Regions from separate parts of the Streptomyces sp. NPDC005151 genome, predicted to be linked through region 1. Evidence: riboswitches for the same ligand, from Rfam matches in the RefSeq annotation. Region 1 holds a riboswitch; each other region holds the start of a gene.
What was found. Region 1 has a riboswitch for cyclic di-AMP ahead of ACWD6R_RS04310 (transglycosylase SLT domain-containing protein). Riboswitches for the same ligand answer to the same signal wherever they lie in the genome.
Positions count from the first base shown of each region.

Region 1 (4,398 bases):
GCACGCACGCGAGGCAGGACATCCGTTCCTGGCCAGCTTCGAGCCGGGGGAGAACTGGCTCTGGAACATCGAGACCGAGGAATATTACGAGGGATTGGAGCTGCTCCCGCCCACCTCGCACCCGGTCGCCCAGCCGACTCCGGGTCCCCAGGGCAAGGTCCCCGCGGACTGGGAGCGGCAGCTGCACTGAAGCCGCGCTCCTCATCCACCGGCAGACGTACGGGTCCTCAGGCACGGATCGGTCATCCCGCCGGGACAGGCGAGTCGGTCGATGTCCCAGCCGGCGCGCCCCGCTCCGGCCTGATAGGCGCTTTCGTAGAAGGCGAGTACGGCCGCACGGGGATCGCTCTCGGTGCGGGCCGCGTCGTACGGCAGCACCGCCAGGTGGCTGCCGCCACGATCCACCCATTGCGCCGACACCGGAGTGAGCGGTTCCTCCGCCAGCCGCGCCGGTTCGGGAGCGGTGTACGAGTAGAACGCGGGCGCGGCGAACTTGTCGTCACCGAACCAGAAACCGAAGCTGATCACTTCCCGGGAGTAGGCCTCCCGCGTCACCGGGTCGATCTGCCGGGGCTGGTCGATCTGACGCTCCGAAAAGCGGGTGTGAGCGATGTCGAAGGTGTGCCAGAAATGGTGCACGGGGCTGACTTTCCCCGAAAACCGCGCCGCGAATTCCTCCAGGACCAGCGCCACTTGACTGAGGACCTGCCAATACCGGTTGGCCAGTTCGGGATCGTATGCCGCGTGCTCGGTGTCCTCGGCGAACGGCCGGTCGGTGTCGGGCAGATCGAATGGCTTGGGCACGTTGATATCCACCTCGATGCCCAGCGTGTCCAGGGCGGCCATGACCTTCTTGTGGAAGGACGCCACAGACTGGCCCGAAAGCGGGAACGAGACCGACACGCCGTCCAGTCTTGTGATGACGAGTCGATGGCCGACGAAGTCGAAGTCCACCGTGAAAATCGGGTTGCCGTCGATCTGCCCCATGGGGCGGGTGGTGATACCGCGGCCAGTGAGGTGAAACGGAACGTTCCACCAGTGATTGCGCCGGACACTGGCCGCGAGACGGATCTTTCCGACGACCTGCGCGAAGCGGTGGAGCGTCTCTTTGGTGTCACGCCACTCGGCGAGCGGCATGGGCGGGAACAGCTCCATCGCCATCACTTCTCTCGTGCTGCCGGACGGTCCCGGCGGGCGGGCAGGGCGTTCTTCCGCACCATCATGGCCACGCCGAAGGTGTACGGCACCTCGTGCGGCCGCCGTGGTGTCGTTCGCGTGAACCGGCACGGCCTGGCCGGTGGGCGGCCACTCGTGCGCCGCAGTCGGCGCAGACGCGTGACGCGCGGCTGCTCCCGGTCGTCTCCCCGGGGACGCCCTTCCCGACGAGTCGGAGGCCGGTGTCTGTCCGCCGACGTCAAAATCTCCTAAATGTCGCAATTTTGACGATGAAGGGAAGCCGCTCGCCGTTCTGGTGAATGCGCAACCCGCACGGGCCGAGGCCTTGCGTGCCGGGCAAATCGCCCTTTTCGGGCTGAGTGGTGAGAGTCACCTTCCGGGCCCGCGGTCGCAGCGACGTGCCGCCCGGTTCCCTTCTGCGCCAAGAAAGTTGACTTCGCGGACCGGGGTGGAATGCGAAAATTTCCGCGACTCGATCTTGTAAATGAATTGTGATCGAAAAATGGGGGCTTGTTCAGGTCGGAGTTTCTCGCCTACGGTCACCGTCAATCCGGATGGAACGCCGAATCCTGCCGCCGTCCGGGAACCCGACCACTCACGTACGGCAGGAGCGGGGGACCCACGTAAGCCGCCGATCCGGTATCCGGAACGGCTAGGGGTGAAGTCGTATTCCCATACGGCCAGGCAACTCCAGCCTCAACCCGACAGCTCACCTCGTAGGCGACGGAGAGGAATGCGCCATGCCCGCACAGGTTAACCACCGTCGTCGTAAGTCCATTTCGCTGACTCGCGGATTCATCGCCGTGAGCACAGGCGGAGCCGCTCTCGCGCTTCCGATGATCGGGGCAACCGTTGCCTCGGCAGCGCCGGCGCAGCCTGTCACCGCCGTCGCCGTCTCCAAGACGGTGGCGCCCGCTGCCGCCCCCGCCAAGCCGGCTGCCGTGCGGGCAGCCACGCCCTCCATCTATTCCGTGATATCCGGTGACACCCTTTACAAGATCGCCCTGAGTCATTCCGTGAGTGGCGGTTGGCAGCAGCTGTACAAGGACAATCGAGCGGTCATCGGAGCCGACCCCGGCGTAATTCACGCGGGCCAGAAGCTCACCATCGGCGCCAAGGCCGCGCCCGCGGCAGTCGAGTCCACGACGGCCGCGAGCACCGCCGCTGCTGTCACCGCGAAGCCCGCGACGTACACGAACGACCTCGACGGCTGGATCAAGGAGTCGCTGGCCGTCATGGCCCAGCACGGCATCCCCGGCAGCTACGACGGCATCCACCGCAACATCATGCGCGAGTCCTCGGGCAACCCCCGGGCCATCAACAACTGGGACTCGAACGCCGCCGCGGGCACGCCGTCCAAGGGTCTCCTGCAGGTCATCGACCCCACGTTCCGGGCCTACCACGTGCCCGGTACGTCGATGGACCCTTACGACCCGGTCGCCAACATCACGGCCGCGTGCAACTACGCCGCCGCCAAGTACGGCTCGATCGACAACGTGTTCGGGGCCTACTGAGGCCCGGTTGCATTGATTCAGGTATGACGGGTGGCGAAGGTCCGATGGGGCTCGCCACCCGTTCCCGTCGGTGTCGCGCACGGGAGACGATTCAGAAGTCGATCCGCATGACGGCCCGCCTGAGTGTGGGCCTGCCGACTCGACGAACCCTGCGTCGGCGAAAACGTCACGGCTGCCGACATGGAGCTCGCCCCAGGGGATGCGGGCACCCGGCCGAGCGAGGAAGGCCACCGGGGTCGGCCCGCCTGACGCACGACGTTGCGTATCCGGGGTGCCTCGATCGGGCGCATGTTACCCACCGGTATATAGTGACTTAACGCGCGAACGGCAGTAGAACCAGTTTCACTCTTTAGAGAGTGAGGCGTGTCACATGAGTGACTCTACCATGCACAATGCAGGCCCCAAGGACGTTTCGCGTCGAAGATTCATCACAGGAACTGGTTCTATTTTAGGAGCCGTGGCCCTCGCGGGTCACACCACTCCGGCCCAGGCCGGGGTCGGATCCGCAGCCGCTCCGATCGACTCCGGGGCCCATGTTCCGGCCCTGGTGATCGGCACCGGATACGGCGGCTCCGTCGCCGCACTGCGTCTCGCCCAAGCGGGCGTCGACGTGCACATGATCGAAATGGGTATGGCCTGGGACACCCCCGGCCCCGATGGCAGGATCTTCGCCAACACGACCTCCCCGGACAGCCGGTCGTACTGGCTCCGCACCAGGACCAAGCAGCCCCTCAGCAACTTCCTCGGCTTCCCCATCGACAAGAACATCACCCGCAGCACAGGGATCCTCGACGCCGAGGAGTTCAGCGGGATCACCGTCTACCAGGGCCGCGGCGTCGGTGGCGGCTCGCTGGTCAACGGTGGGATGGCGGTCACCCCCAAGCGCGAGAACTTCGGAGCCGTGCTCCCGTCGGTGGACGCCGACGAGATGTACGGCATCTACTACCCGCGCGCCAATGCCGGGCTCGGGGCCGGCATTGGCGATCCGGCCTGGTTCGACACCGCCGCGTGCTACCAGTACGCCCGGGTCGGCCGCAAACAGGCCGAGCGCGCCGGCTTCCCGTTCGTCTTCGTGCCCACCGTGTACGACTGGGACTACATGAAGCAGGAAGAGGCCGGAACCGTCCCCAGGTCGGCGCTGGCCGGTGAGATCCTCTACGGCAACAACTATGGCAAGAAGTCGCTGCAGAAGACGTACATCGACCGGATCAGGGCCACCGGCAGGGTCGCCATCGCGCCGCTCCACAAGGTCACTTCGGTCGCCCCGGCGGCAGGTGGCGGCTACACGGTCGTCATCGACCAGATCGACACCGGCGGCGCCACCACGGCCACCAAGACGGTGACCGCGGACCGGGTGTTCTTCGCGGCCGGCAGCGTGGGCACCAGCAAGTTGCTGGTCAAGCTGAAAGCCACCGGCGCGCTCCCCGGCCTGAACAACGAGATCGGCAAAGGGTGGGGCGACAACGGCAACGTCATGTGCGGCCGGGCCAACCACCTGTGGGACCCGACCGGCAGCCTTCAGGCGTCCATTCCCACGGGCGGCATCGACAACTGGGCCGCCGGTGGCGCGTTCGCCGAGGTCGCGCCGCTGCCCACCGGGATCGAGACGTACGCCTCGTTCTACCTGTCCATCACCAAGAACCCGAACCGGGCCGAGTTCTCGTGGAACGCCGCGACGGGCACGGTCGACCTGAACTGGCAGACCGCC
Region 1 is NZ_JBSFYR010000004.1:105,110-109,507, reverse strand. It holds gene ACWD6R_RS04320 (UBP-type zinc finger domain-containing protein) at 1-190, shown strand, start outside; gene ACWD6R_RS04315 (DUF5996 family protein) at 202-1,155, opposite strand; cyclic di-AMP (ydaO/yuaA leader) riboswitch at 1,727-1,914, shown strand; gene ACWD6R_RS04310 (transglycosylase SLT domain-containing protein) at 1,917-2,690, shown strand; gene ACWD6R_RS04305 (GMC oxidoreductase) at 3,061-4,398, shown strand, end outside.

Region 2 (4,398 bases), on a different contig from region 1:
GCGAGGTCGGCAATGGTGACGTCCTCGGTCTCGCCGGAGCGGTGGGACATCATGCACTTGAAGCCGTTGCGCTGGGCCAGCTCGACGGCGTCCAGGGTCTCGGTCAGCGAACCGATCTGGTTGACCTTGACGAGCAGGGCGTTGGCGGAGCCCTCCTCGATGCCGCGGGCCAGGCGCTCCGGGTTGGTGACGAACAGGTCGTCGCCGACGATCTGCACCTTGGCGCCGAGCTTCTGGGTGATGACGTTCCAGCCGGCCCAGTCGTCCTCGTACAGCGGGTCCTCGATGGAGACCAGCGGGTACGCGGAGACGAGCTCCTCGTAGTACTCGGTCATCTCGGCGGCCGAGCGGGACTTGCCCTCGAACTCGTACTTGCCGTCCTTGTAGAACTCCGAGGCGGCGACGTCGAGCGCGAGCGCGATGTCCTTGCCCGGGGCGTAACCGGCTTCCTTGATGGCCTCGAGGATGAGGTCCAGGGCAGCGCGGTTCGACTCCAGGTTCGGCGCGAAGCCGCCCTCGTCGCCGAGACCGGTCGACAGGCCCTTGGTCTTCAGGACCTTCTTCAGCGTGTGGTAGACCTCGGCGCCCCAGCGCAGGGCCTCGGAGAAGGACTCCGCGCCGATCGGGGCGATCATGAACTCCTGGATGTCCACGTTGGAGTCGGCGTGCGACCCACCGTTGAGGATGTTCATCATCGGGACGGGCAGCAGGTGCGCGTTCGGGCCACCGAGGTAGCGGAACAGCGGCAGGTCCGAGGCCTCGGACGCGGCGTGCGCGACGGCCAGCGAGACGCCGAGGATGGCGTTGGCGCCGAGCGAGCCCTTGTTCTCGGTGGCGTCCAGGTCGAACATGGCCTGGTCGATCAGCCGCTGCTCGGTGGCGTCGTAGCCGACGAGCTCCGGGCCGATCTGCTCGATCACGGCGAGGACGGCCTTCTCGACGCCCTTGCCCTGGTAGCGGTTGGGGTCACCGTCGCGAAGCTCAATGGCCTCGAACGCACCGGTGGAGGCGCCGGACGGAACAGCAGCACGGCCCGTGCTGCCGTCGTCGAGGCCAACCTCGACCTCGACCGTGGGGTTTCCGCGGGAGTCGAGGATTTCCCGGGCTACGACGACGTCGATGGACGGCACGAGGCATCTCCTTCTGGGATATGACGCTGGTTGTGCAGGATCGCTTTGGCCTTGCGACAAGAGCCTATCCGGCTGGGCCGTCTCGGTCCGCCGACTGCCCGCCTCCTGGGACGAAAAAGGACCCAAGGACACTCATAGCAGGGCAAAGGTCCAGATTTCTACTGGACGGTAACGACAACAGTTGAACAGTGGATGCGGAAACCCCGACCCGGCGCGTACGGGGGAATCCGCGCCGGATCGGGGTGCTCGGGGAGGAGAGAGCCCGTATCTACGGAGAGCCCGTGTGCACGAGCGCCCGTCCTACTTCGTCAGGTGGAGCTGCTGACCCGGGTAGATCAGGTCGGCGTCCTTGACGATGTCCTTGTTCAGCTTGAAGAGCTGCTGCCAGCCGCCCTTCACCTTGTGCTGCGCGGCGATCTTGCTGAGCGAGTCGCCGGACTTCACCTCGTACTCGCCGTCACCCTTGGCGACCTTCTCGCCGGTCGGCGTGGTGACGGTCTTCTTGGGGGCGGTGCCGCGGTCCGCGCGGGAGGCGGCGGGGGCCTCGGTGCGCTCGGCCGGCTTCGGCGCGGCCTGCTTCGGCACGGCCTGCTTCGACTCCTGCGCCGGGGCGCTCTGCTGCGCGGTGGAGCCGTTGTCGACGCCCGGGTCGACACCGTCGTTGGTGAGGCGACCGGCGCCGGCACAGCCCCAGGCACCCGGGCCCTGCATGTCGAGGAGCTTCTCGGCGGTGGCGATCTGCTGAGCCTTGGTGGCGAGGTCTGCACGCGGGGCGTACTGCGTACCACCGGCGGCGGCCCAGCTGGACTGCGAGAACTGCAGGCCGCCGTAGTAGCCGTTGCCGGTGTTGATGGACCAGTTGCCACCGGACTCGCACTGGGCGACGGCGTCCCACGTGGCGACGGAGGCGGCGGAGGCACCGGTCGCACCGATCAGGGGAGCGGCGATGGCGGCACCGGTGACACCGGCGAGCGTGGCGACACGGACGACCTTGGACGGGCGACGGTGCTTGCCCTTGCTGTTCAGCAGCATGGAACTTCTCCTCACCGACGCCTACGAGGTGAGCTGTCGGGTTCGGGCCAAGTGAGTTGCCCGGTCGCATGTCCTAGCACGCGACTTCACCCCGAGCCGGTCCTGACGGTCTTTCGACCATCGGGCCCGGCGGCTTACCTGGGTCCCCCGCTCCTGCCTACGGCGCTTTACGCGTCTGTTCCCTTCGACCGACGGCAGGATTCGGCGTGACGGTCGACGGGGCCCGCGGTGCGAGCGGTTCCGACCGTAAACGTATGCAACCTCGACATTCAAAGATGGGCATAACGGACAATCAGTCCTTACCTGCATCTGACTGCGCAGCGTTTTCGCAGGTGAGGGGCGATGCGGACAGACCCGACAGACGCGACACGCCAGTTGACGCAAAGAGACCCATGTCTCACTTACGCATAAGCGGACATAGGTCCCTGAACTACCCCGGTTTTTGGGGTGCTTTTAGCTGTTTATCGGACTGCTCTCACTTCGACTTCACGCCGAGACCGAGGCTCTGGCCAGGCAGGATGAGGCCCGGGTCGCTGCCGACCGCACCCTTGTTCGCCTCATAGAGAGCGGGCCATCCACCGGGAACCTTCTGTACGTCAGCAATCGCCCAGAGGTTGTCGCCCGGCCGGACGGTGTAATCGCCGTCGGCTGCCGCCGCGCGCGTGTCGCGCCCCTCACTGTTACCGCGGGAAGCATGCCGGCCCGAGTCCCGGTCGCCGCCCCTGTCCGTGTCCTGGCTCACCTCGGGGGCCGGCGCGCCGCGGTGCTTGCCGCCCGCCTCACTGTCGGACGAGCCGGATTTCTGGGGCGAGTCGGATGAATCGGACTTCTTGGATGGCGATGTGGCTGACGGCTCTGCCGACGGCTTGTGCGACGCCTTGCCCGAAGGCGTGGCGGACGCCTTGCCCGAAGGCGTGGCGGACGCCTTGGCGGACGGTGCCTCGGACGCGTCCCCGCTCTCCGCCGGTTCGGCCGACGGCACGATTCCCGGGTCGACCCCCGGCAACACCCCGTCCTCCGTGAGCCCGGAGATGGCCACACAGCTGGGCCACGCCTTCGGCCCCTGGTCTTCCAGGACCTTCTCGGCGACCGTTATCTGCTGCGAGCGGCTGGCGAGGTCGGCGCGCGGGGCGTACGCCTCACCGCCGTACGACTTCCAGGCGTCCTGCGAGAACTGAAGACCGCCATAGAAGCCGTTGCCGAGGTCGGCGCTCCACATGCCGCCGCTCTCGCACTCTGCGACCCGGTCCCAGGTCGTGGCGTCGGCGGCGTGCGCACCGGCCGCGCCGAGCAGGGGGATGGCGATGGCCGAACCGGTCACGCCTGCGGCGACGACGATCGCGGGTGCCTGGCGAGGGCGACGGTGCCTGCCGTTCGCGGAGCCCATGGGGTTGCCTTCCGTGTGACTGACGAGTGACTGGTGAGTCGAACGGTGAACGTAGCGGCACTCGAACGCTTGTCACAAGTCGATGCAGCGCAGATCACGTGAAAGTCACAGAGTTGACAGAGTGTCACCCTCATCGGAGTGCCGGCCGGGACCGAACTCCACCGGAAGCGTGCGCAGTCCACGCATGATGAGTCCGCCACGCCATCGCAAATCGGTAGGTTCCACCGCAAGCCGCAGGTCCGGGAGGCGCCTCAACAGCGTGGCCAGGGCAGCCTGTCCCTCCAGTCGGGCAAGCGGTGCTCCCAGGCAGTAATGGATGCCGTGCCCGTATCCGAGGTGCTGATTGTCACGCCGCGCGAGGTCCAGCGTGTCCGGGTTCGCAAACCGTTCCGGGTCCCGGTCTGCGGCGGCGAGCACCACCAGTACGGGGTCACCCGCCGCGATCCGCTGCCCGCCGAGGGTCAGCGGCTCGGTGGCGAACCGCCAGGTCGCCAGCTCCACCGGACCGTCGTACCGCAGCAGTTCCTCGATACCGGTCTCCAGCAGCCCTGTCTCCCCCGCGTCGAGCGAGCGCTGCAGCCGCTCCCGCTGCTCCGGATTGCGCAGCAGGGCGTACACCCCGTTGCCGATGAGGTTGACCGTCGTCTCGAATCCCGCGAAGAGGAGGATGAAGGCCATGGCGGCGGCCTCGTTCTCGGTGAGGTGCTCGCCGTGGTCACTCGCCCGGATCAGCCCCGAGATCAGGTCCTCCCCCGGGTTCTCCCGCTTCCGGTGGATGAGCTCCGCGAGATAGCCGCGCATCTTCTTCACCGACCGGGCCACGCCGCCGCGCGGACCGCCGCCGTGGCG
Region 2 is NZ_JBSFYR010000019.1:77,158-81,555, reverse strand. It holds gene eno (phosphopyruvate hydratase) at 1-1,130, opposite strand, end outside; gene ACWD6R_RS13665 (transglycosylase family protein) at 1,431-2,162, opposite strand; cyclic di-AMP (ydaO/yuaA leader) riboswitch at 2,166-2,337, opposite strand; gene ACWD6R_RS13660 (transglycosylase family protein) at 2,638-3,549, opposite strand; gene ACWD6R_RS13655 (cytochrome P450 family protein) at 3,655-4,398, opposite strand, start outside.
Region 2: another riboswitch for cyclic di-AMP. It lies ahead of ACWD6R_RS13665 (transglycosylase family protein); the one in region 1 lies ahead of ACWD6R_RS04310 (transglycosylase SLT domain-containing protein).

Region 3 (4,398 bases), on a different contig from region 1:
ACCGAGGAGGAGGGCGAGGTGTACGGCTGCGCGCTCGGCTGGTCCGGCTCGTGGCGGATCGCGGTGCAGCAGCTCCCCGACGGGCTTGTGCAGATCACCGGAGGCGCCGGATACGACGACTCCGGGCTGCTGCGGCTCGCACCGGGGGAGACGTACACCACACCGGTGTTCGCCGGACTGTGGAGCGCCGAAGGGTTCGGCGGGGCGAGCCGGTCCTGGCACGCCTGGCAACTGGCCCATGTCGTCCCGGACGCCGAGAGCCTGCGGCCGGTGCTCTACAACTCCTGGGAGGCGACCGGCTTCGACATCGCGGAGGACCAGCAGCGCGCCCTCGCCGAGCGCGCCGCGGCGATGGGCGTCGAGCTGTTCGTCGTGGACGACGCATGGTTCGGGCAGCGCACCAGCGACCGGGCCGGACTCGGCGACTGGACCCCCAACCCCGAGCGATTCCCCGGCGGGCTGAAGCCGCTCGCCGACGAAGTGCACGGACTCGGCATGCAGTTCGGCATCTGGGTCGAGCCGGAGATGGTGAACGCCGACAGTGATCTGTATCGCGCGCACCCCGACTGGGTGCAGCACTTCCCTGGGCGGACCCGGACCGAATTCCGTCATCAGCTGGTGCTCAATCTGGCCCGGACCGATGTGCAGAACTATCTGTGGGAGCAGCTCGACACGCTGCTCTCCAGCGCCCCGATCGACTATGTGAAATGGGACTTCAACCGCTGCTTCACCGATGCGGGCTGGCCGGGCGAGGACTATCCGCAGAAGCTCTGGATCGCACATGTGGACGCGCTCTACGCGCTGATCGACCGGCTGCGGGCCGCCCACCCCGGCGTCGCCTTCGAGTCCTGCTCGGGCGGCGGTGGCCGGATCGACCTGGAGATCCTCGCCCGTACCGACCAGGTGTGGACCTCCGACAACACCGACCCGCTCGACCGGCTCGCCATCCAGGAGGGCTTCGGGCAGATCCATCCGGCGCGGGTGATGGCCGCCTGGGTCACCGACAGTCCGAATGTCCAGCTCAACAGCAGGGTCAGTTCGCTGCGCTTCCGCTTCGTCAGCGCGATGGCCGGGGTGCTCGGGGTCGGCGGGGATCTCACCGAGTGGAGTGACGAGGAGCTGGCCGAGGCGCGGAGCTGGGTGGATCTCTACAAGGAGATCCGTCCCGCCGTGCAGCACGGCGCGCTGTACCGGCTGCGTGCCCCGCGCGGTGGGCTCAGCGCCGTGCAGTACGTGCACGGCGACGAGGCCGTGGTGCTGATGTGGCTGGAGGCGCAGCGGTACGGGGAGCGGCCGCCGGCCCTGCGGCTGCGCGGGCTCGACCCCGCGGCGACCTACACCGACCTGGACACCGGGGCGGTCCACCACGGTGCCGTGCTGCTGCATCAGGGTCTGCACACCGGGCTGCGGGGGGACCTGGACGCGAAGGTACTGAGGCTCCGACGTGGCGAACGTTCGTGACATGTCCGTATTGCGACTTTTAGTGGAACATGGCCTATTTCTGCGGGAGATGATGCCTTCCTCGTGAGCGGGATCATATCCGTGACGGTGTGTGGTGGCGCCACAGATGGGTATTCCGGACGTCGCGCGGAAAGCCAAGATCCGTAATCCACGGAGGGTGACCGGAATTCCGCGCCGATTTCCCGGCGTGGATTCCCCTGAGTAGTCGATGGCTTGTTTCCGCCGTCCTCGCTCGCCTACGGTCACCCTCAATCCGGACGGACCGCCTAATCCTGCCGCCGCCCGGAATTCGCACCCACTCACGTGTGGCAGGAGCGGGGGAACCAGGTAAGCCGCCGCCCGGAGAGATCCGGCCGGCTCGGGGTGAAGTCGCGAACTGCGACCGGGCATCTCCAGCCCGAACCCGACAGCTCACCTCGTAGGCGCCGGAGAGGAAATTCTTCATGCCCACATCGGGTAAGCACCGCCGTACCAAGTCCAGCACGATCGCCCGTGGCGTCGCCGCCGTCGGCGCCGGTGGGGCCGTCATCGCCCTTCCGCTGCTCGGCGCCACCGGTGCCCACGCCGCGGAGCAGGCCGCGCCCACCGCGCAGTCGGCAGCCACGCACGTCGCCGCCGAGGCCGCGCCGGTCGTGAAGAACAAGGTCGAGACCCGGACGTACTCCGTCGTTGCCGGTGACTACCTGTCGAAGATCGCCGCCGAGCAGCAGGTCAAGGGCGGCTGGCAGCAGCTGTACCAGGACAACCGCGCGGTCGTCGGCGAGAACCCGAGCCTTATCTTCCCGGGCATGAAGCTGACGCTCGGCGGCAAGCCGGCCGACTCCGCCGCGACGACGGACACCACGCAGTCCGCCCCGGCTCCGTCGAAGGCTGCCCCGTCGAAGGCTCCGTCGACCTCCTCGGCCGACAAGTCCGCGTCGCAGTCCAAGGCTTCGGAGTCCGTCAAGACCACCACGTCCTCCGCCTCGGCCGGTCGGAGCAACAGCTCCGGCTACGTCCACCCGGTCCCGGGCAACCACACCACCGCCTACCGTGCCTCCGGCTCCAACTGGTCCAGCGGCAGCCACACGGGTATCGACTTCCCGGTCGCCACCGGCACCAGCGTGAAGGCGATCACCTCCGGCACCGTCGTCACCGCCGGCTGGGGTGGCGCGTACGGCAACCAGGTCGTCATCAAGCACGCCGACGGCCACTACTCGCAGTACGGCCACATGTCCTCGCTCTCCGTCTCGGCGGGCCAGACCGTGACCGCAGGCCAGCAGGTCGGCCTCTCCGGTGCCACCGGCAACGCCACCGGCCCGCACCTGCACTTCGAGGTCCGCACTGGCCCGGCGTACGGGTCGGACATCGACCCGATCGCCTACCTGGCCTCGCACGGGATCCACGTCTGATCCACGGCTGATCCGGTCGGCTCGGTGAAGGGGCGGTGCGCGGCGACGCACCGCCCCTTCACTTACGGCCTCCCCCGCGATAGGGAGTGGGCTCCCGACGCCCTGCGACTCCGCTGGCGGCGTTGTCGTCAGTCGCCGACGCTCCGCGTCGACTCCGTCCTCCGCCTTGCAATCGAAGCCGCATGACGCCGCTCGCTGATCCACTCCCTACCGCGGGGGGCGTTATTCCCCCTTTGCCAAAACCTGACCGGGTGGTCTATCTCACCACCCGTCAACCCCTTATTACGGTCGCGTAGGTCACATTCAGCGGTGCAGGATATGCGCTTGTGGCAGACGATTCGAGAAACAATCAACGTGGCGTCATCAACCGGCAGGGCGCCATCGGGTCGTACGCAGCGATTGGCGACAGCTTCACCGAGGGAGTCGGAGACCCCGGCCCGGACGGAACCTTCGTCGGCTGGGCGGACCGTTTCGCGGTACTTCTCGCGGACCAGCTCCCGGACACCGATGCGGCGACGAGCTCCGAGGGCTCCGCACACGGAAATTTCCGGTACGCCAATCTCGCCGTACGCGGACGCCTCCTCGACCAGATCGTCGAGGAGCAGGTACCGCGCGCCAAGGAGCTCGCACCCGATCTGGTGAGCTTCTGCGCGGGCGGCAACGACATCATCCGGCCCGGCACCGACCCCGACGACGTGGCCGAGCGCTTCGAGCGCGCGGTCGCCGAGCTCACCGACTCGGTCGGCACCGTCCTGGTGACGACCGGCTTCGACACCCGCGGCGTTCCCGTCCTGCGCCATCTGCGCGGCAAGATCGCCACGTACACCGCCCATGTGCGCTCCATCGCCGATCGCTACGACTGCCCGGTCCTCGACCTGTGGTCGCTGAAGTCCGTGCAGGACCGGCGCGCCTGGGACGACGACCGGCTCCACCTGTCGCCCGAGGGACACACCCGGGTCGCGCTGCGCGCCGCCCAGGTCCTCGGCCTCGATGTACCGGCCGACCCCGACCAGGAATGGCCCCCGCAGGCACAGCGCGGCACGCTGGAGGTCCGGCGCGACGACATCCACTGGGCGCGTGAGTACCTGGTTTCGTGGATAGGGCGGCGGCTGCGCGGCGAGTCCTCCGGCGACCACGTCGAGGCGAAGCGGCCGGACCTCCTGCCGCTTTAGACCGACCGGCAAATGGAGGGCGGCGTCGCGGGGCTGGGCACGCACATCTGCCGCGTTGTCGTCAATCACCATGGCTCCGCCATGCCTCAATCCTCCGCCTTGCAGCTGCACGCACCCAGCCCCGCTCCTTCTCCCACCCCCCCATTTGCCGGTCGGTCTTAGAGGAGCCCTCTCTGGCCCCATCTGCCGGACGGGCCGGTTCCCTTTCTGCCTCTCGGGGGCTTCAGGCCTGTCCGGCGACGGGGGACACCGGCAGGAACCGGCGTCCCGAGGGCGCCGGTATGCCCGGGCGCCGGGCCGGTATGCGCTCCAGGACGCCACCCGCGAAGACGTCGTACAACGGCAGTGTCTCCAGATGCACATAGCCGATGTGG
Region 3 is NZ_JBSFYR010000096.1:6,031-10,428, forward strand. It holds gene ACWD6R_RS33430 (alpha-galactosidase) at 1-1,461, shown strand, start outside; cyclic di-AMP (ydaO/yuaA leader) riboswitch at 1,744-1,901, shown strand; gene ACWD6R_RS33435 (M23 family metallopeptidase) at 1,905-2,852, shown strand; gene ACWD6R_RS33440 (SGNH/GDSL hydrolase family protein) at 3,179-4,024, shown strand; gene ACWD6R_RS33445 (STM4012 family radical SAM protein) at 4,248-4,398, opposite strand, start outside.
Region 3: another riboswitch for cyclic di-AMP. It lies ahead of ACWD6R_RS33435 (M23 family metallopeptidase); the one in region 1 lies ahead of ACWD6R_RS04310 (transglycosylase SLT domain-containing protein).

Region 4 (4,398 bases), on a different contig from region 1:
TTCGACTCGTCGGAGACCTGCTCGTAGAAGCTGACCAGGCGCTCGGCATCGTCCGTGGTGATGGGCCTGATGCGGGCCGTACCGCCGTCGCGGAGCACCACGTCCGCTTCCCAGTGGTCGGGGTACGCGTGGTGCGGACTCTGCTCCGGCGCGGGCTGCATGGGCAAAGCCTACGGCGCGGTCAGCGGTCGCGTAGGGCCCGGGGCCGGGGCAGTCTGAGAGCTCCGATCGGCCGTGCGGCACGGGCTGGGGCCGGGTTGCGGGTCGGCGGGAAGACAGCGACTGCGTGAGAGACTGGTCTAGACAACCATTGATTCGTGAAGGGCAGAACCATGGCTGAGCGCCGCGTAAATGTCGGTTGGGCCGAGGGCCTGCACGCCCGCCCCGCTTCCATCTTCGTCCGTGCCGCCACGGCGTCCGGCGTCCCCGTGACGATCGCCAAGTCCGACGGCCCCCCGGTGAACGCCGCCTCCATGCTCGCGGTGCTCGGTCTCGGCGCGCACGGCGGCGAGGAGATCGTGCTCGCCTCCGAGGCGGACGACGCGGAAGCCGCGCTCGACCGTCTGGCGAAGCTGGTCACCGAGGGGCTCGAGGAGCTCCCTGAGACCGTCTGATTCCAGGGTTCCGATCAGGGGGGAAGCCTTTCCGGCCGATTCCTGTCCGGTCTATTTCTGTGGCGGAGCCGCGGTACCCCCCAACCGGGGCCGCGGCTCCTTCGTTTTCGGATACCGACAATACATTCGGAGCGAATTCAGGCAGCTCAAAGAAAGCCCCGCGCATCTACTTCTCTTTGTATACGGCGCATGTGTTAATTCCGGCCGCTCGCGGTGTTTACGGCATGTTGCGAAGTCCTCACCCGGCCGCCGGAGCGGGGGCGCCGGCATCACGGCCCGGGGCACCGCCCGCGCGGCGCAGCCGGTGCGCGGCGGTGGCCCGCTCGGCGTGCTGGGCGGCCAGCGCCCTGGCCCGTTCCGCGTCGCCGCGCGCCACGGCGTCCACGATGGCTCCGTGCTCGCCCCAGGAATCGGCGGGGCGGGCCGACTGCTCGACCGCGTACATCCAGGCGATCTTGTGCCGTAGCTGGGTGAGCAGCGCGGTGAGCCCGGGGCTGCCGGACGCCTGGGCGAGCGTCTCGTGGAACCAGCCGCCCAGGGAGCGCAGATCCTCCCCCTCGCCCCGCCGCGCCCTGTCCTGACCCAGCCTGACCAGGCCGCGCAGCACCTTGAGGTGCGCCTCGGTGCGACGTTGCGCGGCACGGGCCGCACCCAGCGGCTCCAGCAGCATCCGTACCTCCAGAAGGTCGGCGGCCTCCTGTTCGGTGGGCTCGGCGACACAGGCACCGGCATGTCGGCGAGTGACCACGAAGCCCTCGGATTCCAGGGTGCGCAGCGCTTCCCGCACCGGGACACGGGAGACCCCGTAACGGCGCGCGAGCAGCTCCTCGGTGAGTCTGCTGCCGCGTTCGAAGACACCGGAGACGATGTCGTCACGGATTGCCGTGCATACCGATTGCGCCGGAATGCGCATGTCCGAACCTCCGCCTTAATCCCCGCGAAACGCGGCCGATCGACGCCTGTTCTGTGACTCTATTGCAATGCAACTGCATTTCCGACGCCGGGCCGAAAACCATGAATATCTTCTGGCCCGGGGACGGTTCCGCGGGGCGGTTCGGCAGGGGCGGACACGACGAAGGCCCCGGCGGGAAACCGAGGCCTTCGGGGTGTTGCGGACGGGACGTCGGTCAGACGTTCACGCCATGGGCGCGCAGGTACGCCACGGGGTCCATGTCGGAGCCGTACGAAGGCGTGGTGCGGGCCTCGAAGTGGAGGTGCGGTCCGGTGGAGTTGCCGGTCGAGCCGGAGAGGCCGATCTGCTGGCCCGCGCCGACGCTCTGGCCGACGGAGACGCCGATCGAGGAGAGGTGGCCGTACTGGGTGTACGTGCCGTCCGTCATCCGCAGCACGATGTTGTTGCCGTATGCGCCGCCCCAGCCCGCCTCGACGACCGTGCCGGCGCCGACGGCGACGACGGAGCTTCCGGAGGCGGCATGGAAGTCGATGCCCGAGTGGCGGCCGGAGGACCAGAGGGACCCGCTCGACTTGTAGCCGGTGGTGGCGTACGAACCGGCGACCGGGAGCTGGAAGGAGCCCAGGCGGGTGCGCTCGGCGGAACGGGTGGCGCGGGCCTTCGCGTCACGGGCCGCCTTGGCGCGGGCCTCGGCCTCGGCCTTCGCCGCCGCCTTGGCCTTCGCTTCGGCCTTGGCTGCCGCGGCAGCCTTCGCCTTCACCTTCGCGGCGACGTCGGCCTGGCGCTTCTGCACCTTGGCCTGGGTGGCCACCTGGTCGGCGAGGCCATCCTCGATGGCGATGATCTGGGTCAGGCCGGTTTCATTGACGAAGGAGGCCTCGGCATCCGCGGCGAGGGCCGGAGAGGCCAGTCCGCCGATGACGCCGGTGGTCGCCAGCGTCGCGACTCCGGCGATGCGTGCGCTCCCGCGCTTCAGGCGGCTCGGGGCACGGTGCTTCCCGGTGGGGCGGGTGAACGCCATGAAGTAGCTGGTCCTTTCCTTCCTTCTCGCCTACCGGGTTAGCTGACGGGTTCGGAGCAGGAAGGTCTCCTACGGATCCCCGGCCTCACAGGAGGTCGCGGCATCCGATTCACCCCAGGGACTGTGTGGGTCCCCGGCTCCCCAGGCTCGCGCCTGACGGGGACTCGGCGATCACTGCCCGGCGCCACGGATGCGGCATACGAGTGACGGACAGTGGAGCCGACGCTAGGCGGGGGCACTTTCATTCACCAAACGGACAGGGCGCTTTGTAGCGCATCCCACAGGGCAAGGAATAAGTTTTCATCTCAAATCAGACAAAAGGGAAGACCCTGGCGAGAAGCGACTCGCCAGGGTCTCTCTTTGCCCCTCTTTGCGGGACTTTGGTGCATCAGCCGGTGACGACCGACACCTCTCCGATGCCCAACGCCCTGACCCGCTCCTCGATCTGCGCGGCGTCGCCGACGAGAATCGTGACCAGCCGGTCCACGGGGAAGGCGTTGACCACGGCTGCGGTCGCCTCGACCGTGCCGGTCTCGGCCAGGCGGGCGTACAGCTGCGCCTGGTAGTCGTCCGGGAGGTGCTGCTCGACCTGGTCGGCGAGCGTGCCGGCGACGGAGGCAGCCGTCTCGAACTTCAGCGGGGCGACACCCACGAGGTTCTGCACAGCGGTCTCGCGCTCGGCGTCGGTCAGCCCCTCGGCCACCAGCGTCCGCAGGACCTTCCACAGGTCGTCGAGCGCCGGTCCGGTGGACTCCGTGTCCACCGAGCCACTGATCGCCAGCATCGCCGCGCCGGTCGCCCCGGAGGCGGAGTCCGGGGCCGTCGAGCGCAGGACCTGCCCGAAGGCCCGCACGCCGTAGGTGTAGCCCTTCTCCTCGCGCAGCACCCGGTCCAGCCGGGAGGTGAGTGTGCCGCCCAGGCAGTAGGTGCCGAGGACCTGGGCCGGCCACACGCTGTCGTGCCGGTCGGCGCCGATGCGGCCGATCAGCAGCTGTGTCTGCACGGCGCCCGGACGGTCGACGATCACCACGCGGCCGGTGTCGTCGGCAGTGATCGGCGGGACCGGACGGGGCTCCACGGTGTTCCCGGTCCAGTCGCCGATGGTGTCGGCGAGCAGGGCGTCCAGGTCGATACCGGTGAGGTCGCCGACGACGACGGCGGTCGCGGTGGACGGCCGGACATGGGCCTCGTAGAAGGCTCGCACGGCCGCGGAGTCGATCCGCTCCACCGTCTCCTCGGTGCCCTGGCGCGGGCGTGACATCCGCGACGTGGCCGGGAAGAGCTCCTTGGAGAGCTGCTTGGCGGCACGCCGGGCCGGGTTGGCCTGCTCGTGCGGAATCTCGTCGAGCCGGTTGTTCACCAGTCGCTCGATCTCGCTGTCGGCGAACGCGGGCGCCCGCAGCGCCTCGGCGACCAGCCCGAGAGCCTTGGCCAGCCGGGAGGCCGGAACCTCCAGGGAGACCCGCATGCCGGGATGGTCGGCGTGCGCGTCGAGGGTGGCGCCGCAACGCTCCAGCTCGGCGGCGAACTCCTCGGCGGAGTGCTTGTCGGTGCCCTCGGAAAGGGCTCGCGCCATGATCGTGGCCACGCCGTCGAGGCCCTCGGGCTCGGCGTCCAGCGGGGCGTCGAGGAAGATCTCGACCGCGACGACCTGCTGGCCGGGACGGTGGCAGCGCAGCACCGTCAGCCCATTGGGCAGGGCGCCGCGCTCGGGTGCGGGAAAGGCCCAGGGCCTGGCCGTGCCGGGGGTCGGCTGCGGGTGGTACTCCATCGATACTCCAGTCGCGGCAGCGTCGGTCACTTGTCCGCCCCTTCGTGCGCGTCGGTGTCGGTGTCCGTCTCGTCGGCTT
Region 4 is NZ_JBSFYR010000013.1:72,164-76,561, reverse strand. It holds gene ACWD6R_RS10365 (bifunctional acetate--CoA ligase family protein/GNAT family N-acetyltransferase) at 1-161, opposite strand, end outside; gene ACWD6R_RS10360 (HPr family phosphocarrier protein) at 333-614, shown strand; partial or broken gene ACWD6R_RS10355 (GntR family transcriptional regulator) at 809-1,527, opposite strand; gene ACWD6R_RS10350 (M23 family metallopeptidase) at 1,742-2,548, opposite strand; cyclic di-AMP (ydaO/yuaA leader) riboswitch at 2,562-2,728, opposite strand; gene ACWD6R_RS10345 (M16 family metallopeptidase) at 2,937-4,319, opposite strand; gene ACWD6R_RS10340 (M16 family metallopeptidase) at 4,346-4,398, opposite strand, start outside.
Region 4: another riboswitch for cyclic di-AMP. It lies ahead of ACWD6R_RS10350 (M23 family metallopeptidase); the one in region 1 lies ahead of ACWD6R_RS04310 (transglycosylase SLT domain-containing protein).